DNA from 2 places in the Clostridium sulfidigenes genome. Region 1 is predicted to be linked to the other one. Evidence: a T-box and tRNA genes for the amino acid it is inferred to sense, from the RefSeq annotation. Region 1 holds a T-box; the other holds one or more tRNA genes.
What was found. The T-box of region 1 lies ahead of thrS (threonine--tRNA ligase). A T-box ahead of a tRNA ligase gene usually reads a tRNA of that ligase, here a tRNA-Thr.
Positions count from the first base shown of each region.

Region 2: it encodes a tRNA-Thr, which carries the amino acid that the T-box ahead of thrS (threonine--tRNA ligase) is inferred to sense. The anticodon was not compared.

Region 1 covers NZ_JBQHQR010000006.1:194,280-203,875, reverse strand. The annotation lists gene ACTNBA_RS09395 (MBL fold metallo-hydrolase) at 1-295, opposite strand, end outside; gene ACTNBA_RS09390 (hypothetical protein) at 555-890, opposite strand; gene ACTNBA_RS09385 (4-fold beta flower protein) at 902-1,285, opposite strand; gene ACTNBA_RS09380 (hypothetical protein) at 1,275-1,634, opposite strand; gene thrS (threonine--tRNA ligase) at 1,989-3,896, opposite strand; T-box leader at 3,962-4,192, opposite strand; gene abc-f (ribosomal protection-like ABC-F family protein) at 4,280-5,932, opposite strand; gene ACTNBA_RS09365 (HAD family hydrolase) at 6,454-7,110, shown strand; gene ACTNBA_RS09360 (DUF434 domain-containing protein) at 7,385-8,107, opposite strand; gene ACTNBA_RS09355 (DEAD/DEAH box helicase) at 8,311-9,423, shown strand; gene ACTNBA_RS09350 (GNAT family N-acetyltransferase) at 9,514-9,596, opposite strand, start outside.
Region 2 covers NZ_JBQHQR010000003.1:20,850-30,445, reverse strand. The annotation lists gene rpoB (DNA-directed RNA polymerase subunit beta) at 1-2,784, opposite strand, end outside; gene rplL (50S ribosomal protein L7/L12) at 3,120-3,485, opposite strand; gene rplJ (50S ribosomal protein L10) at 3,561-4,067, opposite strand; ribosomal protein L10 leader region at 4,099-4,224, opposite strand; gene rplA (50S ribosomal protein L1) at 4,256-4,945, opposite strand; gene rplK (50S ribosomal protein L11) at 5,011-5,436, opposite strand; gene nusG (transcription termination/antitermination protein NusG) at 5,529-6,050, opposite strand; gene secE (preprotein translocase subunit SecE) at 6,096-6,320, opposite strand; gene rpmG (50S ribosomal protein L33) at 6,360-6,509, opposite strand; gene tuf (elongation factor Tu) at 6,744-7,937, opposite strand; tRNA gene ACTNBA_RS03935 (tRNA-Thr) at 8,018-8,093, opposite strand; gene sigH (RNA polymerase sporulation sigma factor SigH) at 8,177-8,782, opposite strand; gene ACTNBA_RS03925 (NYN domain-containing protein) at 8,892-9,401, opposite strand; gene rlmB (23S rRNA (guanosine(2251)-2'-O)-methyltransferase RlmB) at 9,421-9,596, opposite strand, start outside.

The sequences.
Region 1 (9,596 bases):
ATGTTGAAACTTCTTTCAATTTATTATTTGTCAAATGTCCAGCAATTGTCTTTCCTACTACTGAATGCATGCCAAATGTATGATCCCAATGCCAATGGGTAATCACTGTATAATCTGGTAATTTCAAACCTGCATTATTTAATTCACAATAAAATTTTTCTACATGCTTAGATGAATTACCTGCATCGATAGCCAATGAATATTTATCTCCTTTGATATATCCAATAACTGGTCTATCAGTTTCTTCTTCTGCAGGTAAGTAATAAATTCTATTAGATATTTTTTTTAATTCCATAAACTAACTTCCTCTTCTTTCTTACTTATTTAAAAGTATTTTATATTTAGTTAGGTATAATAGCAGTTGAGGCATATCTACGTGTAATTAATATAAATAAACTTTAATTATTTTATTTGAAATTTATGATATATATACTTACATTTTATAACATAATATCCATACGAACAATATTATTTATATGTTTATCTTCTTAACCTCTAAGTTTAAAACATACCTCAATATTTTATGTTCTATAACAGCAGGTATAGTCTTATTATCAGTTATCAATCACATCATCAAAGTTTGGAATAAGTAGTTTATTGAAAGTGCATGTAAGAACCGTTGTGGTAGCTTTTTTTATCTTTAGTTCAATTTCATCAATTCCTCTGGCTCTAATAAATATAATAAGAACATCATCTTTATTTGTAGTTCTTACAGTAATATACCCTCTGTCACTTAAATAATAAAGAGCTGCAATTATCTCACACTTATTTCTACCTGAGATTTTGTATTCTTGTCTTGTAATATCTGCATAATTGCAAATACAAAACAATTTTTCATATAATTCAAGTAAAATTTGAACTCTAATTAAGTCTTTTTCTATCTGAACCATAACTTAAACACCTACCTTTGGTTAAGCCACTGATTGAAGGTTAGTTTGGACCATTCACCTGCTGGCTCAGGAACATATCCAGGATTTAATGGAACCTCATGAATAATTGGTCCAACTGGCATAATTGGAGTACCAATATTAATTGGCCCTTCTACGAAACCAAGACTCCCCACCACAGGTCCACTAGTACTCCAAGCCACAATCCTCCCATCTCTATCTAAAAGATTGGTACCTCTTAATTCGCCAATCCATATTCTAGTCTTCGTTGCCCAAATATAATTGTAATAAGCATATGCTACCCATTTTAAATCCTTATCAAATACATTACTATGTTCTACTAACCACCCAACAAAATTAGCCTTTTTATCATATAATGGATCCATCTTAAGACTCATTAACTGTACCTCCAATCTTTTCTTTTTTATCAATAACAGGTATTAACAAATCCTCAAATATGTTTGAAGCTACTAATTTACCAGTTTCAATAAGATAATTCTCCACTTCTTCCATGCCACGCCCTAAAACATAAGCAGAAACTGTTTTGTCTCTTGCTATGTTAAAAAAAATCCATCTTCTATAGAATAAGAAATAAAGAGCTGCAATTATTTCAATTCTACAATCATTTGGAATCTCATAATTAATTTTATTGCATACTTCATAGCCATAGGTAAAGAAGTCCCTATATAATTGAAATAGTAAGCTATATCTAAGCAATCTACGTTCTTCAAGTATTAATAAATCCATAAAACACCTCATACAATTTATATTTCTTTGAAGCGGATTTATATATAATATGCATCATATGTAATTTATTGCACTAAATCCAACATGTAATTATTAATACATCATGAATCAATAATTATCCATAAATTTACTTTATCTATAAATACTTTAACCGAACCTTTACTATCAAACCTATTTTATTTTTGCTGAAAACACAAAATAACATCCATTTTCAGGATGTTATTTTATATATTTACCTTATTTTATCCGATGACTATCAGCTCTAATACTCCCATCTTCTTCAAAGTGGGACTAAAGAGCTGTTATGTCCCTGGATAACGATTTCTAAAGCTTCATAGAAGCTAAGAACTCTGTTTATAATTCTTTATTCCTTATTTCATTACTGATTCTTTCTATTAAAGATTCTAATTTAAAAGTTCCTTCATCTCCATTTTTTCTACTACGTAGTGAAATTGTATTTTCTTTTTCTTCCTTTTCTCCTACAACAATAATATAAGGTATTCTTTCATTTCTAGCTTCTCTTATTTTATAGCCTATCTTTTCATCTCTATAGTCCATTTCAACTCTTATTCCATTTTCACTTAGCTTCTTTTTAATACTCTCTGAATACTCATTGAATTTATTTGATATAGGCAGTACCTTTACTTGAACCGGAGCAAGCCATGTTGGAAACTTTCCTGCAAAGTGTTCAATTAATATACCTAAAAATCTTTCTATACTTCCATATATTACTCTATGAATAACTATTGGTCTATGTTTCTCATTATCACTTCCAATATACTCTAATTCAAACCTTTGAGGTAATTGAAAATCTAATTGAATTGTTCCACATTGCCATGTTCTTCCTATACTATCCTCAAGATGAAAATCTATCTTAGGACCATAAAATGCTCCATCACCTTCATTTATTTTATAGTCTAAACTTAATTCATCTAAAGCCCCTTTTAAGGAGTCTTCTGCTAATTTCCAGTCTTCATCACTTCCCATGGAATTATCTGGTCTTGTAGAAAGCTCGAGATTATACTTAAATCCAAATTTTGAATAAACTTTATCAATGAGCTCTATTACCCCTTTAATTTCTGATTTTATTTGATTTGGTAACATAAATATATGAGCATCATCCTGTGTAAAAGCTCTTACTCTCATAAGTCCATGTAATGCTCCTGAAAGTTCATGTCTATGAACTCTACCAAGTTCACCTACTCTCATTGGAAAATCTCTATAGGAATGAGCTTCAGATTTATATACTAACATTCCTCCTGGACAATTCATTGGCTTTAATGCAAATTCCTCATCATCAATAATTGAAGTATACATATTCTCTTTATAATGATCCCAGTGCCCAGAAACTTCCCATAATCTTTTATTAAGCATTATTGGAGTCTCGATCTCAACATAACCTGCTTCTGCATGCAAAGTCCTCCAAAAATCAATTAAAGTGTTTTTAAGAACTACTCCTTTAGGTAAGAAAAATGGAAATCCTACGCCTTCATCAACAAAGTTAAATAATTTTAGTTCTTTGCCTAATTTTCTGTGATCCCTTTTTTTAGCCTCCTCTACATTATGCAAATGAGTTTCAAGTAATGTATTATTTGCAAAGGCAACACCATATATTCTCTGTAGCATCTTATTTTTTTCATTGCCTCTCCAATATGCCCCAGCTACACTTGTTAGTTTAAAAGCTTTTACATACTTTGTAGATGGTATATGAGGACCTCTACAAAGATCAATAAACTCTCCCTGCTTATATAGGGAAATTTTCTCTCCTTCTGGTAAGTCTCTTATAAGTTCAACTTTATAAATTTCCCCTTTTTCCTCCATTAGCTTAATTGCGTCTTCTGTAGAAACATCTATTCTCTCAAATTTTAAATTTTCTTTAATTATGTTATTCATTTCTATTTCAATCTTATCTATATCTTCAGCAGATAAGGGACTTTCAATATCAAAATCATAATAATAACCATTTTTTATGGAAGGTCCTATAGCAAGTTTCGAATTACTATAAATTCTTTTTACTGCTTGAGCCATAATATGTGCAGTTGAATGTCTAATTACCTCAACAGCATTTTCATCATCATAGGTTAAAATATTTACCTGGTCATTATCTTTTAATTTACAACTTAAATCAACCAAGGTTCCATTTACTTCACCTACTATTGCTGATTTAGCTAAATTTTTACTAATTGAACTTGCAAGATCATAAACATTAGAATCATCACAAATTTCTATTATTGAACCATCTTTAAGTTTTATACTTATCATACTTATCCCCTCCTTAACAAAATTTATTGAATTAGTTATTATACGACAAAAAAGCATCCGTCCCACCTTGGGACGAATGCATAACATCCATGGTTCCACCCAAATTGAATTAAAATAACTCAATTCATCTCAAATTTTATAACGGTATTTACCGATGGCATTTTACTAATATTAGCTAATCAGCCATAACTCTAGGGTTAGTTTTCTTATAGTCATATTTAGGAATGCTTACAGCCCAAAACACTCCCTCTCTATAAATTGTACTCTATAATACTCGTCCCTTTCATTGTTCATTTTATTTTTAATTTTAAAGAACTCTGTGCACTTCCTCTTATTGAAAACAATACTATCACTTTTGCAATATGTTGTAAAGAGTTTTCTTACTATTTTGATAAATTTGTTTTTAACGTTTTTAATTTACCCAATAATTCATTATATTCTTCATCCAGTGCTACTACATCATCCTTTTTTGATGGCATGGATAACCTTCCAATAACTTCTGAAAGACGATTTTGCAATATGAAAATTTCATTTTCAATTTCTTCTTTATCATTATCTTCACATTTATTTTTACTATCTAAGTACTCCTTATAGTTACCTTTAAACATCTTAATTTTATGATTTTCTATAGTCATTATATAGTCTGCAATAGATTCTACAAATCTTCTATCATGGGATACAAACAATAAAGTGCTATAAAAATCTTTAAGTACATTTTCTACAACCTCAAGAGAGTTTATATCCATATAATTAGTTGGTTCATCTAATATAAGAAGATTTATATTTTGTAATAGCATTTTTGCAAAGGATACTTTAACTCGTTCTCCTCCACTTAATACACTTACTTTTTTATAAATATCTTCTCTTTTAAATAATAATCTTGCTAGTAGTATCCTAGCGAAAGTTTCATCATGTATACTACTTTCCATTACATTTTCTATAATAGTATAATTTTCTTTTAAAATGTCTATAGCTTGACTAAAGTATCCTATATTTGCTCCTTTAGCAATTCTAATGGATTTATCATTGTCCATTATCATCTTTATTAAAGTACTCTTTCCACACCCATTAGGACCAATGAGTGCTACCTTTGAGGTGTTATATATGCTAAATTCAGCATTATCTAGTATCATCTTCTTGTCAAATGACTTAGTTATATTTTTACCCTCTATAACTATTTTACTATGGAGCTTATTTGAATCCTCAATTTCTAGCTTTATGCTAACTTGTTCTTTGGGTTTCTCTTTAACTTCAAGGTGATCTATTCTCTTTTCAATATTTTTCACTGCTCTTTCAATGTTTGCCCTGGCCTTTTGACCTCCCATCTTGTGAAGCCTAGCCTCAGAATTTCCCATTCGTTTAGGAGTCGTTTTTATACCTTTCACCCTTTGTTCTGCATCGATAATTACACTTTGAAGTCGCTTCTTTTCTTTTTTATACTCCTCATATTCAAATTCAGCTCGGTCTCTCTCCTTAGCTTTCAAAGCAGCATAGTCACTGTAATTACCATAATATATTTTTATTCTTCCATCCTCTATTTCTAAAATCTTATTACATAACCTATCTAAGAAGTTTCTATCATGGGATATAAGGATTAGAGCTCCTTTATATTTTTCAAAACTTTTTTCCATAAGCTCAATGCCCTCTATATCCATATTGCTAGTAGGCTCATCTGCAAATATCAACTGGCTATTCTGACTTAGTGCATAAGCAAGTTTAAATCTAGTCTTTTCTCCTCCACTCATGTTCTCATTCCAAATACTTTCTACATTAAATCTAGAAGCCATTTCACTAGTTATTGATATACTTTCTGGTTCTTCTAACTGTGATATATATGAGTATGTTCCATATAACTTAACATGGCCTTCATCTGGATGCAATCTTTGGCACAATATATTAATTAATGTAGTTTTACCTACTCCATTTACACCTACAACACCTATTCTATCCTGGGAACAAACCTTTAAATTTTCTATATCCAAGATGGATCTATCACAAAAACTTTTTTTAATATTACTACATTCAACTAATAACAAAAAATCCCCTCCTTATAACCTGGAGAGGATAGCATCGCAACTATATCATAACCTTTAATCGCACTAAATAAAACCTTAAAATATATACAAAAAAATCAGTATATATTAGGATTCAAAGTCTTAATTAAGGTTAATAACACACTATATTGACAAACCATCAACAGTTACAAAAATACTATCCACTCACAAAATCAAATAAAATGCATAACAACAAAGCCTTTCTTGAGGCCTCATTCTAATTTTGATTTCTCATAAATAAAAGTGAATTATATTCTCATGTCTGCAAATACCTTGCCTTTCTTAAAATTGAGTTTTAAACTACTCAATGATAATTATATAAATGACTCATTGATATGTCAACTTATTTAATTCCAAACCTATCTCTGCAATCTATATGGAAATATCTCCAAAATATTTTCATATTCATGTATAATATATATTAGTTAATATACATTTGTATTTATAATATTAACAAGTTAAAAATTAAATTCAAAAACATAAAAATATAAAAGGAGTTAGCTATGTTGAAATATAAATGTTTAGTCCTTGACCATGACGATACCGTTGTTAGAAGTACACCCGAAATACATTTTCCAGTATTTAGAAATACATTATTTAAACTTCGTCCAAATATAGAAATAACTCTAGATGAATTTATGATGTATTGTTTTGATCCTGGATTTAATTCTTTATGCTTTGATATTTTGAAGTTTACAGAGGAGGAAATGGAATATCAACTTACTACATGGAATGAGTATGTAAAAAATAATGTCCCTGCTTTCTATACTGGATTCGAAAGAATTATTCAAAGACAAAAGGAAGAAGGTGGACTAGTTTGTGTTGTCTCTCATTCCTACAGTGAAAATATAAATCGTGATTATTTAGAGAATTGTAGTCTTGTTCCAGATATGATTTTCGGATGGGAACGCTGTGAAGAAGAGCGTAAGCCTAATCCATATCCTCTTCAGGAAATTATGCGTAAATATGACCTTAAACCTAATGAACTTATAATGATTGATGATTTAAAGCCAGGCTTTGATATGGCAAAGAGTTGTAATGTAGATTTTTCTAGTGCTGGATGGTCACACACAAATAGCTTAATTATAGGATTTATGAAAAAAAACTGTGATTATTATTTTAATAAGGTTGAGGAACTTGAAAAGTTTTTATTTGAATAACATTAATCCAAAAGTCAATGAGTAGATATCTCTTTCCAGAAGGTGTACATGGAACTTTTTTTCAATAATGTATTATAATAAAATAATAAATACCTCTGCCAAATAACTATGGCAGAAGTATTTATTTTTCTACTATCTAAGTAGAATTTTACTCACTCCCTCAACAGCTTTTTTATGCGTCTTTTTACTACGTTTGGTTCCAAAATTGCTTGCCTTCTTTTACCTGTTGATTTATACAAAACAGTAATGTTTTTACTTATGCGTTCATACATCCTTACAAAAAATAAAATTTACTAAAATCCACACAATTAACCCCTAACTTCTTATCCTCAATAATATTATTATTCATATTTATCCAACTCTTACATTTATCAATGATAATTGCATCACTAGATACTACATTTTCTTTTGTTTCTAATATACTATCCACATTGTTAATAATCTCTACATCCACTTTAAATTGTAAATTTTCTAGCAATTCTAAGATTCTCATTTTCAGTCTCCCTGAATTTGAAACTGGTTTATCTAAATAGAATATAGCTTTATTAACTTTATATTGTCCTAATCTTTCACCTAGTAGTTTAATTGCTATATCTGTTTTATCTATAACTGAATATGTACCCCGAAGTCCTGCTAAATCTCTTATTGTACCATCCATTGACTTTATAATTAGTGAATTAGAAAGTGCAACTTCTAGAGTTATTATTGTATTAAAGCCATCTATGTTTATTGTTTTCCCCGAAAAAGAATCAATAACTTCTTTAGCTTTTCTATTTGTAACATCTTCACTTTTAGAAATTCCCCTCACTAAAGCAAGCCTCTGCCTTTCAGATAAAAGATAGTGATTTCCTATAAAGGTTGATGCTCCCTTTATGTTATATCCCCTATTTAATAGAAACAATAGCTCTTCTCCTGCTTTATGTAATTTACATCTGTATTCATCTCCAAATTCCTTTTCATCCCTTGGGACATATCCTCTTCTAGTAGTTTTACTCAATATCTTCACCTTACTTTCAACAGTAATATATTTCGTGTTATTACCTTGCAATGGCCTTTTCTACTACCTTTCTTTTTTCACCATTCATTATGCTCCACATTATAAGGATTATTCATCTCTTTTGTATGGAATCTATTAAATTGATAAATACTTTAATATGTGTTACTATTAGGCGTTGAATAAAGGATGAAAGGTATGAGTAAATGAATTTTAAAGAATTAGGAATTAGTACAAATATAATAGATATATTAAACAAGTCTGGGATAAAAGATCCAACTGATATTCAAAGAGAAAGTATTCAATATATTAAAGAAGGAAAAGACCTTATAGCTGAAGCTCAAACTGGTACAGGTAAAACTTTAGCATTTCTATTGCCCATTTTTGAAAATATTAATCCGAACCTTGATGCTACACAAGTGTTAATATTGACTCCAACCCGTGAGTTAGCTATTCAAATTACTAACGAGGCCTCTAAATTAGCTGAGAGCGTAAATATAAATATTTTAGCTGCTTATGGCGGAAAAGATATAGGTTCCCAATTAAATAAGCTTAAAGGAAGCATTCACTTAATAATAGCTACCCCTGGAAGACTTCTTGATCATCTTGATAGAAAATCAATCAATTTATCTAAGCTTAAAACCTTTGTTCTTGATGAGGCAGATCAAATGCTGCTTATGGGTTTTAAAAATGAAGTAGAAAATATAATTAAGCATACCCCTAAAAACCATCAAACATTATGTTTTTCTGCTACTATGGATTCTTCTGTTAAAAAACTTGCTTATAAATATATGAAAGATCCTATTGTGGTGTCTGTAAAAAAAGAAAGCTTAACTCTTTCTACTATAAATCAAGAAATTGTTGAAACTACCGATCGATTAAAGCAAGATTCCCTCTTCAAAGCTCTTGAAGAAGATAACCCATTTATGGCAATAATCTTCTGCAGAACTAAAAGAAGAGCCGATGCTCTTGAAATGGCTATGGGTAAAAGAAAATTTAATTGCGAGAAAATTCATAGCGATGTTCCTCAAAATAAAAGAGAAAGAATCATGAAGTCCTTTAGAAATGCGGATATTCAATATCTAATTGCAACGGATGTAGCTGCAAGAGGTATTGATATTTCTGGTATTACTCACATATATAACTATGACATTCCAGAATCTCCAGAAAGCTATATTCATAGAATTGGTAGAACAGCTAGAGCTGGTGAAAGTGGCTATACTTGCTGTTTTATGGATCCCAAAGATACCTATTTACTTGAAAAAATTGAAGAAAAAATAGGATTCAAAATTTCTAGAAGAAATATAGATTTAGTGTAACTTGAAGTTTAACATGATATAAAATAATAAGGTACTAGGGGATTTATTTCCCTCAGTACCTATCTTTAAATTATATTTTTTACATTTATATTAACCCAAGTTTAATTCCATTCTTCTATTTCTTACTGACATTCCCAATGATTCATAGAATTTAATAGCATCTTTATTAAACT
Region 2 (9,596 bases), on a different contig from region 1:
AGCTATATAACATCTTACTAATTGATTTACACCCGGTGGAAGTTCATCAGCATTGTCTTTTGTAAATACTTTTACATCTACAATTATACCAGCTTCTCCATGAGGAACTCTTAGTGAAGTATCTCTTACTTCCCTTGCCTTCTCTCCGAATATAGCTCTTAATAATCTTTCCTCTGCTGTTAGTTCAGTCTCTCCCTTAGGAGTAACTTTACCTACTAAAATATCTCCTGATCTTACTTCTGCACCTATTCTTATTATTCCACGCTCATCTATATCTTTTAGAGCATCCTCACCTACGTTTGGTATGTCTCTTGTAATCTCTTCTGGTCCTAGTTTAGTATCTCTAGCTTCTGACTCATATTCTTCAATGTGAACTGAAGTAAAGATATCATCTCTTACTAGTTCCTCAGATATAAGCATAGCATCCTCGTAGTTATAACCTTCCCAAGTTATAAATCCAATTCTAATATTTTTACCTAATGCAATTTCTCCTAAATCTGTAGAAGGACCATCAGCTAAAACCGTATTTATATCAACTTTTTCTCCTTTATCAACTATAGGACGTTGATTTATACAAGTACCAGAGTTAGATCTCTTGAATTTTAATAGGTTATATACATCTGTACCACCATCTATATCTCTTTTTATTCTTATTTCATTTCCACTAACATAAGATACAACTCCTGCATTCTTAGCCTTAGGTAATACTCCTGAGTCTACTGCAGCTTTATATTCTATACCAGTACCAACTACTGGTGCTTGTGTTTTTAGAAGTGGAACTGCTTGCCTTTGCATGTTTGATCCCATCAGTGCACGAGTAGCATCGTCATTCTCTAAGAAAGGTATCATTGCTGTAGCAACTGATACAATTTGTCTTGGAGAAATATCAATTAGATCTACTTGCTCTCTTGGTACTATTATAACTTCTGATTTTTCTCTAACAGTAACCTTTTTATCTATGAAGCTTCCATCTTCAGCTAACGGCTCACTAGCTTGTGCTACAAGATAATTATCTTCTTCATCAGCAGTTATATATATAATCTTATCTGTAGCTTTACCTGTTTCCTTGTCAACAACTCTATATGGAGTCTGCATAAATCCATATTCATTAACCTTAGCATATGTAGCTAATGAGTTAATTAACCCTATGTTAGGTCCTTCTGGTGTCTCTATAGGACACATTCTACCATAATGAGAATAGTGAACGTCTCTTACTTCAAATCCTGCTCTTTCTCTTGATAGTCCTCCTGGTCCTAATGCAGATAATCTTCTTTTGTGTGTTAACTCAGATAATGGATTTGTTTGATCCATGAATTGTGATAGCTGTGAACTTCCAAAGAACTCCTTTATAGCTGCCACAACAGGTCTTATATTTATTAAAGCCTGTGGAGTAATTATTTCTTGATCTTGAACAGTCATTCTTTCTTTGACTACTCTTTCCATTCTTGATAAACCAATTCTAAATTGGTTTTGTAATAATTCACCTACAGATCTTAATCTTCTATTTCCTAAATGGTCTATGTCATCTACATATCCTATTCCATACGCCAATCCCAACTCATAGCTTAATGTAGCATATATATCGTCTCTAATTATATGTTTTGGAACCAACTTGTTTGCGCTAGCCTTTATTTGTTCTTTAATTTCATCTTCATTATGATACGTTTCTAATATCGCTTTTAATGTAGGATAGTGAACATATTCTTTAATGTTTAGCTCAGAAATATCAAAGCTTACATGTTTAGATAAATCAACAAAGTTATTTCCTATAACTCTTATAACTCTATCATCAACCTGAATGTCTACAGAATTTATACCTAAGTTTTGTATTTCTGCAGCTAATTCCCTACTTATTTTATTTCCCTTTTCAACTATAATCTCACCTGTAGAAGGATTAATTATGTTTTCAGCAGCTATTTGATTAGTAATTCTCCATTTAACAGCTAACTTCTTGTTAAATTTGTATCTACCTACTTTTGATAAATCATATCTTTTTGCATCAAAGAATAAAGACTCTATCAATGAAATGGCACTATCCACAGTTGGTGGCTCACCAGGTCTTAGTCTCTTATAAATCTCTAGTAATGCATCATTCTTTTCTTTTGTATTATCTTTTTCTAAGGATGCTTTAAGTCTCTCTTCTTCTCCAAAAACCTCAAGAATCTCAGCATCACTTCCATAGTTTAGCATTACCCTCATAAGTACTGTGATAGGTAACTTCCTTGTCTTGTCTATTCTCACATAAATTACATCATTAGAGTCAGTCTCGTATTCTAACCAAGCTCCTCTATTTGGTATAACTGTTGAAGAAAATAACTTTTTACCAGTTTTATCAACAGTATAATTATAATATACTCCTGGAGATCTAACTAACTGACTTACTATAACTCTTTCAGCTCCGTTAATAACAAAGGTTCCTTGATCAGTCATTATTGGGAAATCACCCATAAAGACTTCTTGTTCCTTTATTTCTCCTGTTTCATTATTTTGTAACCTAACTTTCACCTTTAATGGTGCTGCATAAGTAGTATCTCTTTCTTTGCACTGCTCAACAGAATACTTAATGTTCTCCATATCCAATTTATAGTTGACAAATTCTAAAGATAAGTTGCCAGTATAATCTTGTATAGGATTAATATCATCAAATACCTCGTGCAATCCTTCAGCTAAAAACCAATCGTATGAATCAATTTGAACTTCGATTAAGTTTGGCATTTCAGCTGTATCTTTTACTTTGGAAAAGCTCATTCTTTCCCTTTTACCAACTTTTACAGGATGTACCATATAATTTTCACCCCTTGTATAAACTAAAATAACCCAAGACACACTTTCCCCTAGGACTTTGTGTTTCGGACTTACACTTATTCATCATGCAATTCTATCCAATTTGTAGAAAAATATTCACATAATTATAATTCTATATAAATATACGAAGAACTTTTTCCATAAATATGGACGTATACATAACTTGATTTACTTATTCGCATTGAATTATATTATCATTATTTTTATTTAATGTCAATATATAATAAACTTATTTATTAAGTTATCTTTATTTCTTTTGTTACAAAAATGGAGTACTTAATTTAAGTACTCCACAACGTAAATCCATTGACTTACTATTTTACTTCTACAGTAGCTCCAACTTCTTCAAGTTTAGCTTTCATGCTTTCAGCATCATCTTTGCTTACAGCTTCTTTAATTGTTTTAGGAGCTCCATCAACTATATCTTTAGCTTCTTTTAATCCTAATCCAGTTAATTCTCTAACAACTTTTATAACTTTTATTTTTCCAGCTCCAGCATTAGTTAATACTACGTCGAACTCAGTTTTTTCTTCAGCTGCTGCTCCAGCAACTGCTCCACCTGCAACTGCTACTGGTGCTGCTGCACTTACTCCAAATTCTTCTTCACAAGCCTTAACTAACTCGTTTAATTCTAAAACACTCATATCTTTTATAGCTTGAATCATATCTTCTCTTGTCATTTTAAAATGCACCTCCGAAATTTTTAAATTATATTTTTATTTTCTCTACGTTTTCTAAATTCTTACTTAGACTAATTACTCTGCTGCTTCTTCACCTTTTTTCTCAGCTATAGCATTTAATAAATATGCTAAGTTTGAAAGTGGAGCTTTGAAGCTTCCAAGTAGTTTTGCAATAAGTACATCTCTTGATGGAATTGATGCGATCTCTTTAATTTGAGCTTCACCAAATAACTCACCTTGGACTACTCCTGCTTTTAATTGAAGTTTTTTATGAGTTTTTGCAAAGTCATTTAAAACTCTAGCTGGTGATGTTGGATCATCATATCCTAAAGCTATTGAAACTGGTCCTTGAAGATATTGATCTAATCCTTCAATTCCTAATTCCTTTGCAGCTAATGTAACTAGTGTATTTTTATATACTCTATATTCAACACCTGCTTCTCTTAGTGCTTTTCTTAATTGTGTATCTTCTTCAACATTTAGTCCTTGATACTCACTAAGAACAACTCCTTGAGCTTTTTCTAACTTTTCCTTTATTTCAGCAACTTTTGCTTCTTTTAAAGATCTATTTTTACTTTGCACTGTGTATCCACCTCCTTACAGCTTTCACTGTATATTAAAAAAATAAGGTCTCTCCGTAGACACGAAGAGACCAATAAAATCATTTATTAGCATCCTCGGTAGGTATTTAGTTACGCTTTTCAGCACCTACTGTCTACGGAATATATTCAACTTTTGTATTATAGCACATTAAAAATTTTAATGCAATATTAATCTAACACTTTTGTTGGATTAATTTTTACTCCTGGTCCCATAGTTGATGCTACAGTAACAGATTTAATATATTGTCCTTTTGCAGCAGCTGGTTTAGCCTTAACAATAGCATCCATTAAAGTATGGAAGTTATCCATTAACTTTTCAGATCCGAAAGACTTCTTACCAATTCCTACGTGAACTATAGCTGTTTTATCTACTCTGTATTCAACTTTACCAGCTTTAATATCATTTAGAGCTTTTGCTACATCAAATGTAACAGTACCTGATTTAGGGTTTGGCATTAAACCTTTAGGTCCTAATACTCTACCTAGTCTTCCAACTACACCCATCATATCTGGAGTAGCTACAACTACGTCAAACTCAAACCAGTTCTCTTTTTGGATTTTATCTACTAGTTCTTCTGCTCCAACGAAATCAGCTCCAGCAGCTTCTGCTTCTTTTGCTTTATCTCCTTTAGCGAAAACTAATACTCTAACAGTTTTACCTGTTCCATGAGGAAGTACTACTGCTCCTCTTACTTGTTGATCTGCATGTCTTGGGTCAACACCAAGTCTTACGTGAACTTCTATTGTTTCATCGAATTTAGCTTTTGATGTCTTTATTGTAAGTTCCATAGATTCTGCTGGTGTGTATAGAGCATTCTTGTCTATCAACTTAGCGCTTTCTATGTAATTCTTTCCCATTTTAGCCATTTTGCATCCTCCTTTGTGGTATTAACGGTTTTTGCCTCCCACCGAATTAATTGAAATTACTCTTCGATTACTATTCCCATGCTTCTAGCTGTTCCAGCTATCATGCTCATAGCAGCCTCTAATGATGCAGCATTTAAGTCTGGCATCTTTAATTCAGCTATTTCTTTAACTTTAGCTGCTGAAACTGTTGCAACCTTAGTTCTGTTTGGAACGCCTGATCCACTCTCTATTCCAGCTGCTTTTTTTAATAATACTGCTGCTGGTGGAGTTTTTAGTATAAAACTAAATGATCTGTCTTGGTAAACTGTAATTACAACTGGTATTATCATACCTGGTTGATCTGCAGTTTTTGCGTTGAACTCCTTACAGAATCCCATAATATTTACACCGTGTTGACCAAGTGCAGGTCCTACTGGTGGTGCTGGTGTTGCCTTTCCTGCAGGAAGTTGAAGTTTTATCATTCCTGTTATTTTCTTAGCCATGAGTTTACACCTCCTATATTGTGGTAATCGGACTTTTATAAGTCCTCCCACTTAAATAGAATTTAGTCTTTTAGACATCATTCTACTAAGTCTTAAAGTTTTTGTATTTGATTAAAATCAAGTTCAACAGAGGTTTCTCTGCCAAACATGTTAACTAATCCTTTAATTTTATGTTTTTCTATAGATATTTCAGTAATTGCAACAATGAAGTCTTCAAATGGTCCTGATACAACCTTCACTTGTTCTCCAACTTCAACATCTACAGTAACTTGTTTTTCAACTATTCCCATATTGTGAATTTCATCTTCTGTTAAAGGCACCGGTTTTGATCCAGGACCTACAAATCCAGTAACCCCTCTAGTATTTCTAACAATATACCAAGAATCATCAGTCATAACCATCTTAACCATCACATATCCTGGAAATACTTTTCTTAATGTAACTTTTTCTTTGCCATCCTTGATTTCTACTTGCTCTTCCATAGGAACTTGAATGTCATGAACGAACTCTTCAAGATTTCTATTTTCAATAGCTTTTTCAAGATTAGCCTTAACTTTATTCTCATATCCAGAATATGTATGAACTACATACCATCTTGCTTTTTCTCCTGTCATAGCTACAGGGGCGTAATTATACCGTCCCCTTACCTCCCTTTTAAATTATTTAAAAATCAAATTAAAAAGGTTTTTAAAACCAGCATCTAACAAACCTACAGTTATTGCATAAAGAAGACAAAAGCATATTACCGCCATAAGAGCTTTCTTAAGCTCATCTTTTGTAGGCCATGTTACTCTTTTAAATTCCGCTTTTAAGTCGATAAAAAACTGTACTATCTTCATTCGTTTTTTAGGGTTAATTACTTTACCCTCAACTTTTTCAGCCATAATTTTCACATCCCCAAAATATTTGAAGTTCTTAAAGAACTATTTTGTTTCTTTATGAAGTGTATGTTTGTGGCAGAATCTGCAGTATTTTTGCATTTCGATCCTGTCTGGATTATTCTTTTTATTTTTCATTGTGTTGTAGTTTCTTTGTTTACATTCAGTACATGCTAAAGTTATTTTAACTCTCACAATCTACACCTCCTAGTTTATGCGTATTTAATTTTATTTATAAAACCAATAATTTTTTCTTGATAATATATCGTTAACTGCAATTGCTACTTAAACAACTTATCACAAGTTACCACTTATGTCAATTGTAAATAATTCCTTGCAATCATTATACTATAAAATTATTAAAGATACCTTATTGATTTTTCTTTTAAAAGGACTAGGTTTAGAACCCAGTCCTATTTTAAATCTTAATTATTCGATTATAGAAGTTACAACTCCTGATCCTACTGTTCTTCCACCTTCTCTGATTGCGAATCTTAATCCTTCATCCATTGCGATTGGAGTGATTAATTCTACGTTCATATCTATGTGGTCTCCTGGCATTACCATTTCCATTCCATCTGGTAATTTGATTGATCCTGTTACGTCTGTTGTTCTGAAGTAGAACTGTGGTCTGTATCCATCAAAGAATGGTGTATGTCTTCCACCTTCTTCTTTTTTAAGTACGTATACTTGACCTACGAACTTCATATGTGGATGTACTGATCCACTTTTTGCTAATACTTGACCTCTTTGTATATCTGCTCTTTGTACTCCTCTTAATAGAGCTCCGATGTTATCTCCTGCTTGTGCTTCATCTAGAAGTTTTCTGAACATCTCTACTCCTGTACATACTACTTTTCTCTTCTCTTCTGTTAATCCTACGATTTCGATTTCGTCTCCAACTTTTAGTATTCCAGTCTCAACTCTTCCTGTTGCTACTGTTCCTCTTCCTGTTATTGTGAATACGTCCTCTACTGGCATTAAGAATGCTTTATCTGTTGCTCTTTCTGGAGTTGGGATATAGCTATCTACTGCTGCCATTAAGTCCATGATGCATTGTGTTGCTGCTTCATCTGTTGGGCTTTCTAATGCTTTTAATGCTGATCCTGTTACTATTGGAATATCGTCTCCTGGGAAGTCATACTCAGATAATAATTCTCTGATTTCCATTTCTACTAATTCTAATAATTCTGGATCATCTACCATATCTGCTTTATTTAAGAATACAACTATGTATTGTACTCCTACTCTTGATGCTAGAAGTATGTGCTCTCTTGTTTGAGGCATTGGACCGTCTGCTGCACTTACTACTAGGATTGCTCCATCCATTTGTGCTGCTCCTGTAATCATGTTCTTAACATAGTCTGCGTGTCCTGGACAGTCAACGTGAGCATAGTGTCTTGTTTCTGTTTGATACTCTACGTGTGATGTATTGATTGTGATTCCTCTTTCCTTCTCTTCTGGTGCTTTATCTATATCAGCATAGTTGAATGCTTCTGCATATCCTCTACTTGCTAATACTGTTGTTATTGCTGCTGTTAATGTTGTCTTACCGTGGTCTACGTGTCCTATTGTTCCAATATTAACGTGCGGTTTGCTTCTTTCAAATTTTTCCTTTGCCATTTCTTATTCCTCCTTAATTAGAAAACATTTTTATTTTCACTTTTTTAATGTAAACTTATCCACGTGTGTTGCAAAATAACTGGAGCTCATAACCGGGATTGAACCGGTGACCTCCACCTTACCAAGGTGACGCTCTACCTACTGAGCTATATGAGCATTCAATACATAATGTATTTATTTTAAAATATTTTTGTCAGTTCCTTATTATAAATGATTTTTTTTTGTTTGTCAATACGATTTCATCTTTGTTCTAAACACTTTTCAAGTTTACGTTTTACTCTCTGAAGTGCATTATCAATAGATTTTGCTTGCCTATCTAAATCACTGGCAATTTCTTGATAAGATTTACCATCAAGATAAGAATTCAAAACTTCCATTTCTAAGCCTGACAATACTTCTTGTATCTTACTTTCTATGTTCTCCATCTCTTCTCTATCTATTATCAATTCTTCGGGATCAGATACCCTTATACCTGATAATATATCTAATAGAGTTCTATCTGATTCTTCGTCATATATAGGCTTATTCAGTGATATATAAGTGTTCAGCGGAATATGTTTTTGTCTTGTAGCAGTTTTTACAGCAGTGATTATCTGTCTTGTTATGCACAATTCTGCAAAAACCTTAAAAGATGCTAACTTATCATCCTTAAAATCTCTTATAGCTTTAAATAAACCAATCATACCTTCTTGATATATATCTTCTTTATCAGCACCAATCAAAAAATATGATTTTGCTTTAGCTTTCACAAAGTTCTGATATTTACAAAGAAGATATTCTAAGGCTCTATTATTCCCCGTCTTAGCCATAGCTACTATATCTTCATCTTTTTTACCCGTAAACATGGAGTTTAACTCATCATTGCCACTTGTATTTCCCAACAATATCCCCTCCAAAGCATAAATGACCCTAATTAGAATTATACATTAACAAAATTTAGATAGTCAAGATATATTATCTACTTCTCCTTATCTTTTCTAGCTTTTCTGCCACTTCTTTATCTATGGCCTCCTCAAAAAGATTTCTATTGTGAAAACTTTTGTTCTCACACTGCCTAGATATCTTTCTGTTTGCTTCCTCAATCCAACTGTAAAACTCTATAGACGATACTCTATTAGCACCTCTTTGAAATATTAACTGTTGCTCTAGAGAATCAGATGTTACAACATAGACCTCTGATTTTCTCCCTATATGATTTACAGTCCTCTCTATATAACTATCCGCAGTTTCATCATGCTTTGTAAAAACTATAGTCAAATTTCCTTTTCTATCCTTTTTTTCTATACTTCCCTTTACCATATGTGCATCAAATACCAGTGTTATTCTGCACCCTTTAAAGGCTGCATAGTTAAGAAGTAAGTCAATAAGCTTATTTCTTGCAGCTTCGTAACTATAGTCCTTTATAGTATTTAATTCTGGCCAGCTATTAATTACATTATACCCATCCACAAAAATTTGCTTCAACTCTATACCCCATTTACTTCTACTTCAATCTTTGTTTTAATATTTCATATGCTATCATTCCACATGCTACTGATGCATTTAATGAATTAACCTTTCCTACCATAGGTATTTTAACCAACACATCGCACTTTGATTTAGTTAGCTTTGAAATACCTTTTCCTTCACTTCCTATAACTAAAGCTATAGGTCCTTTTA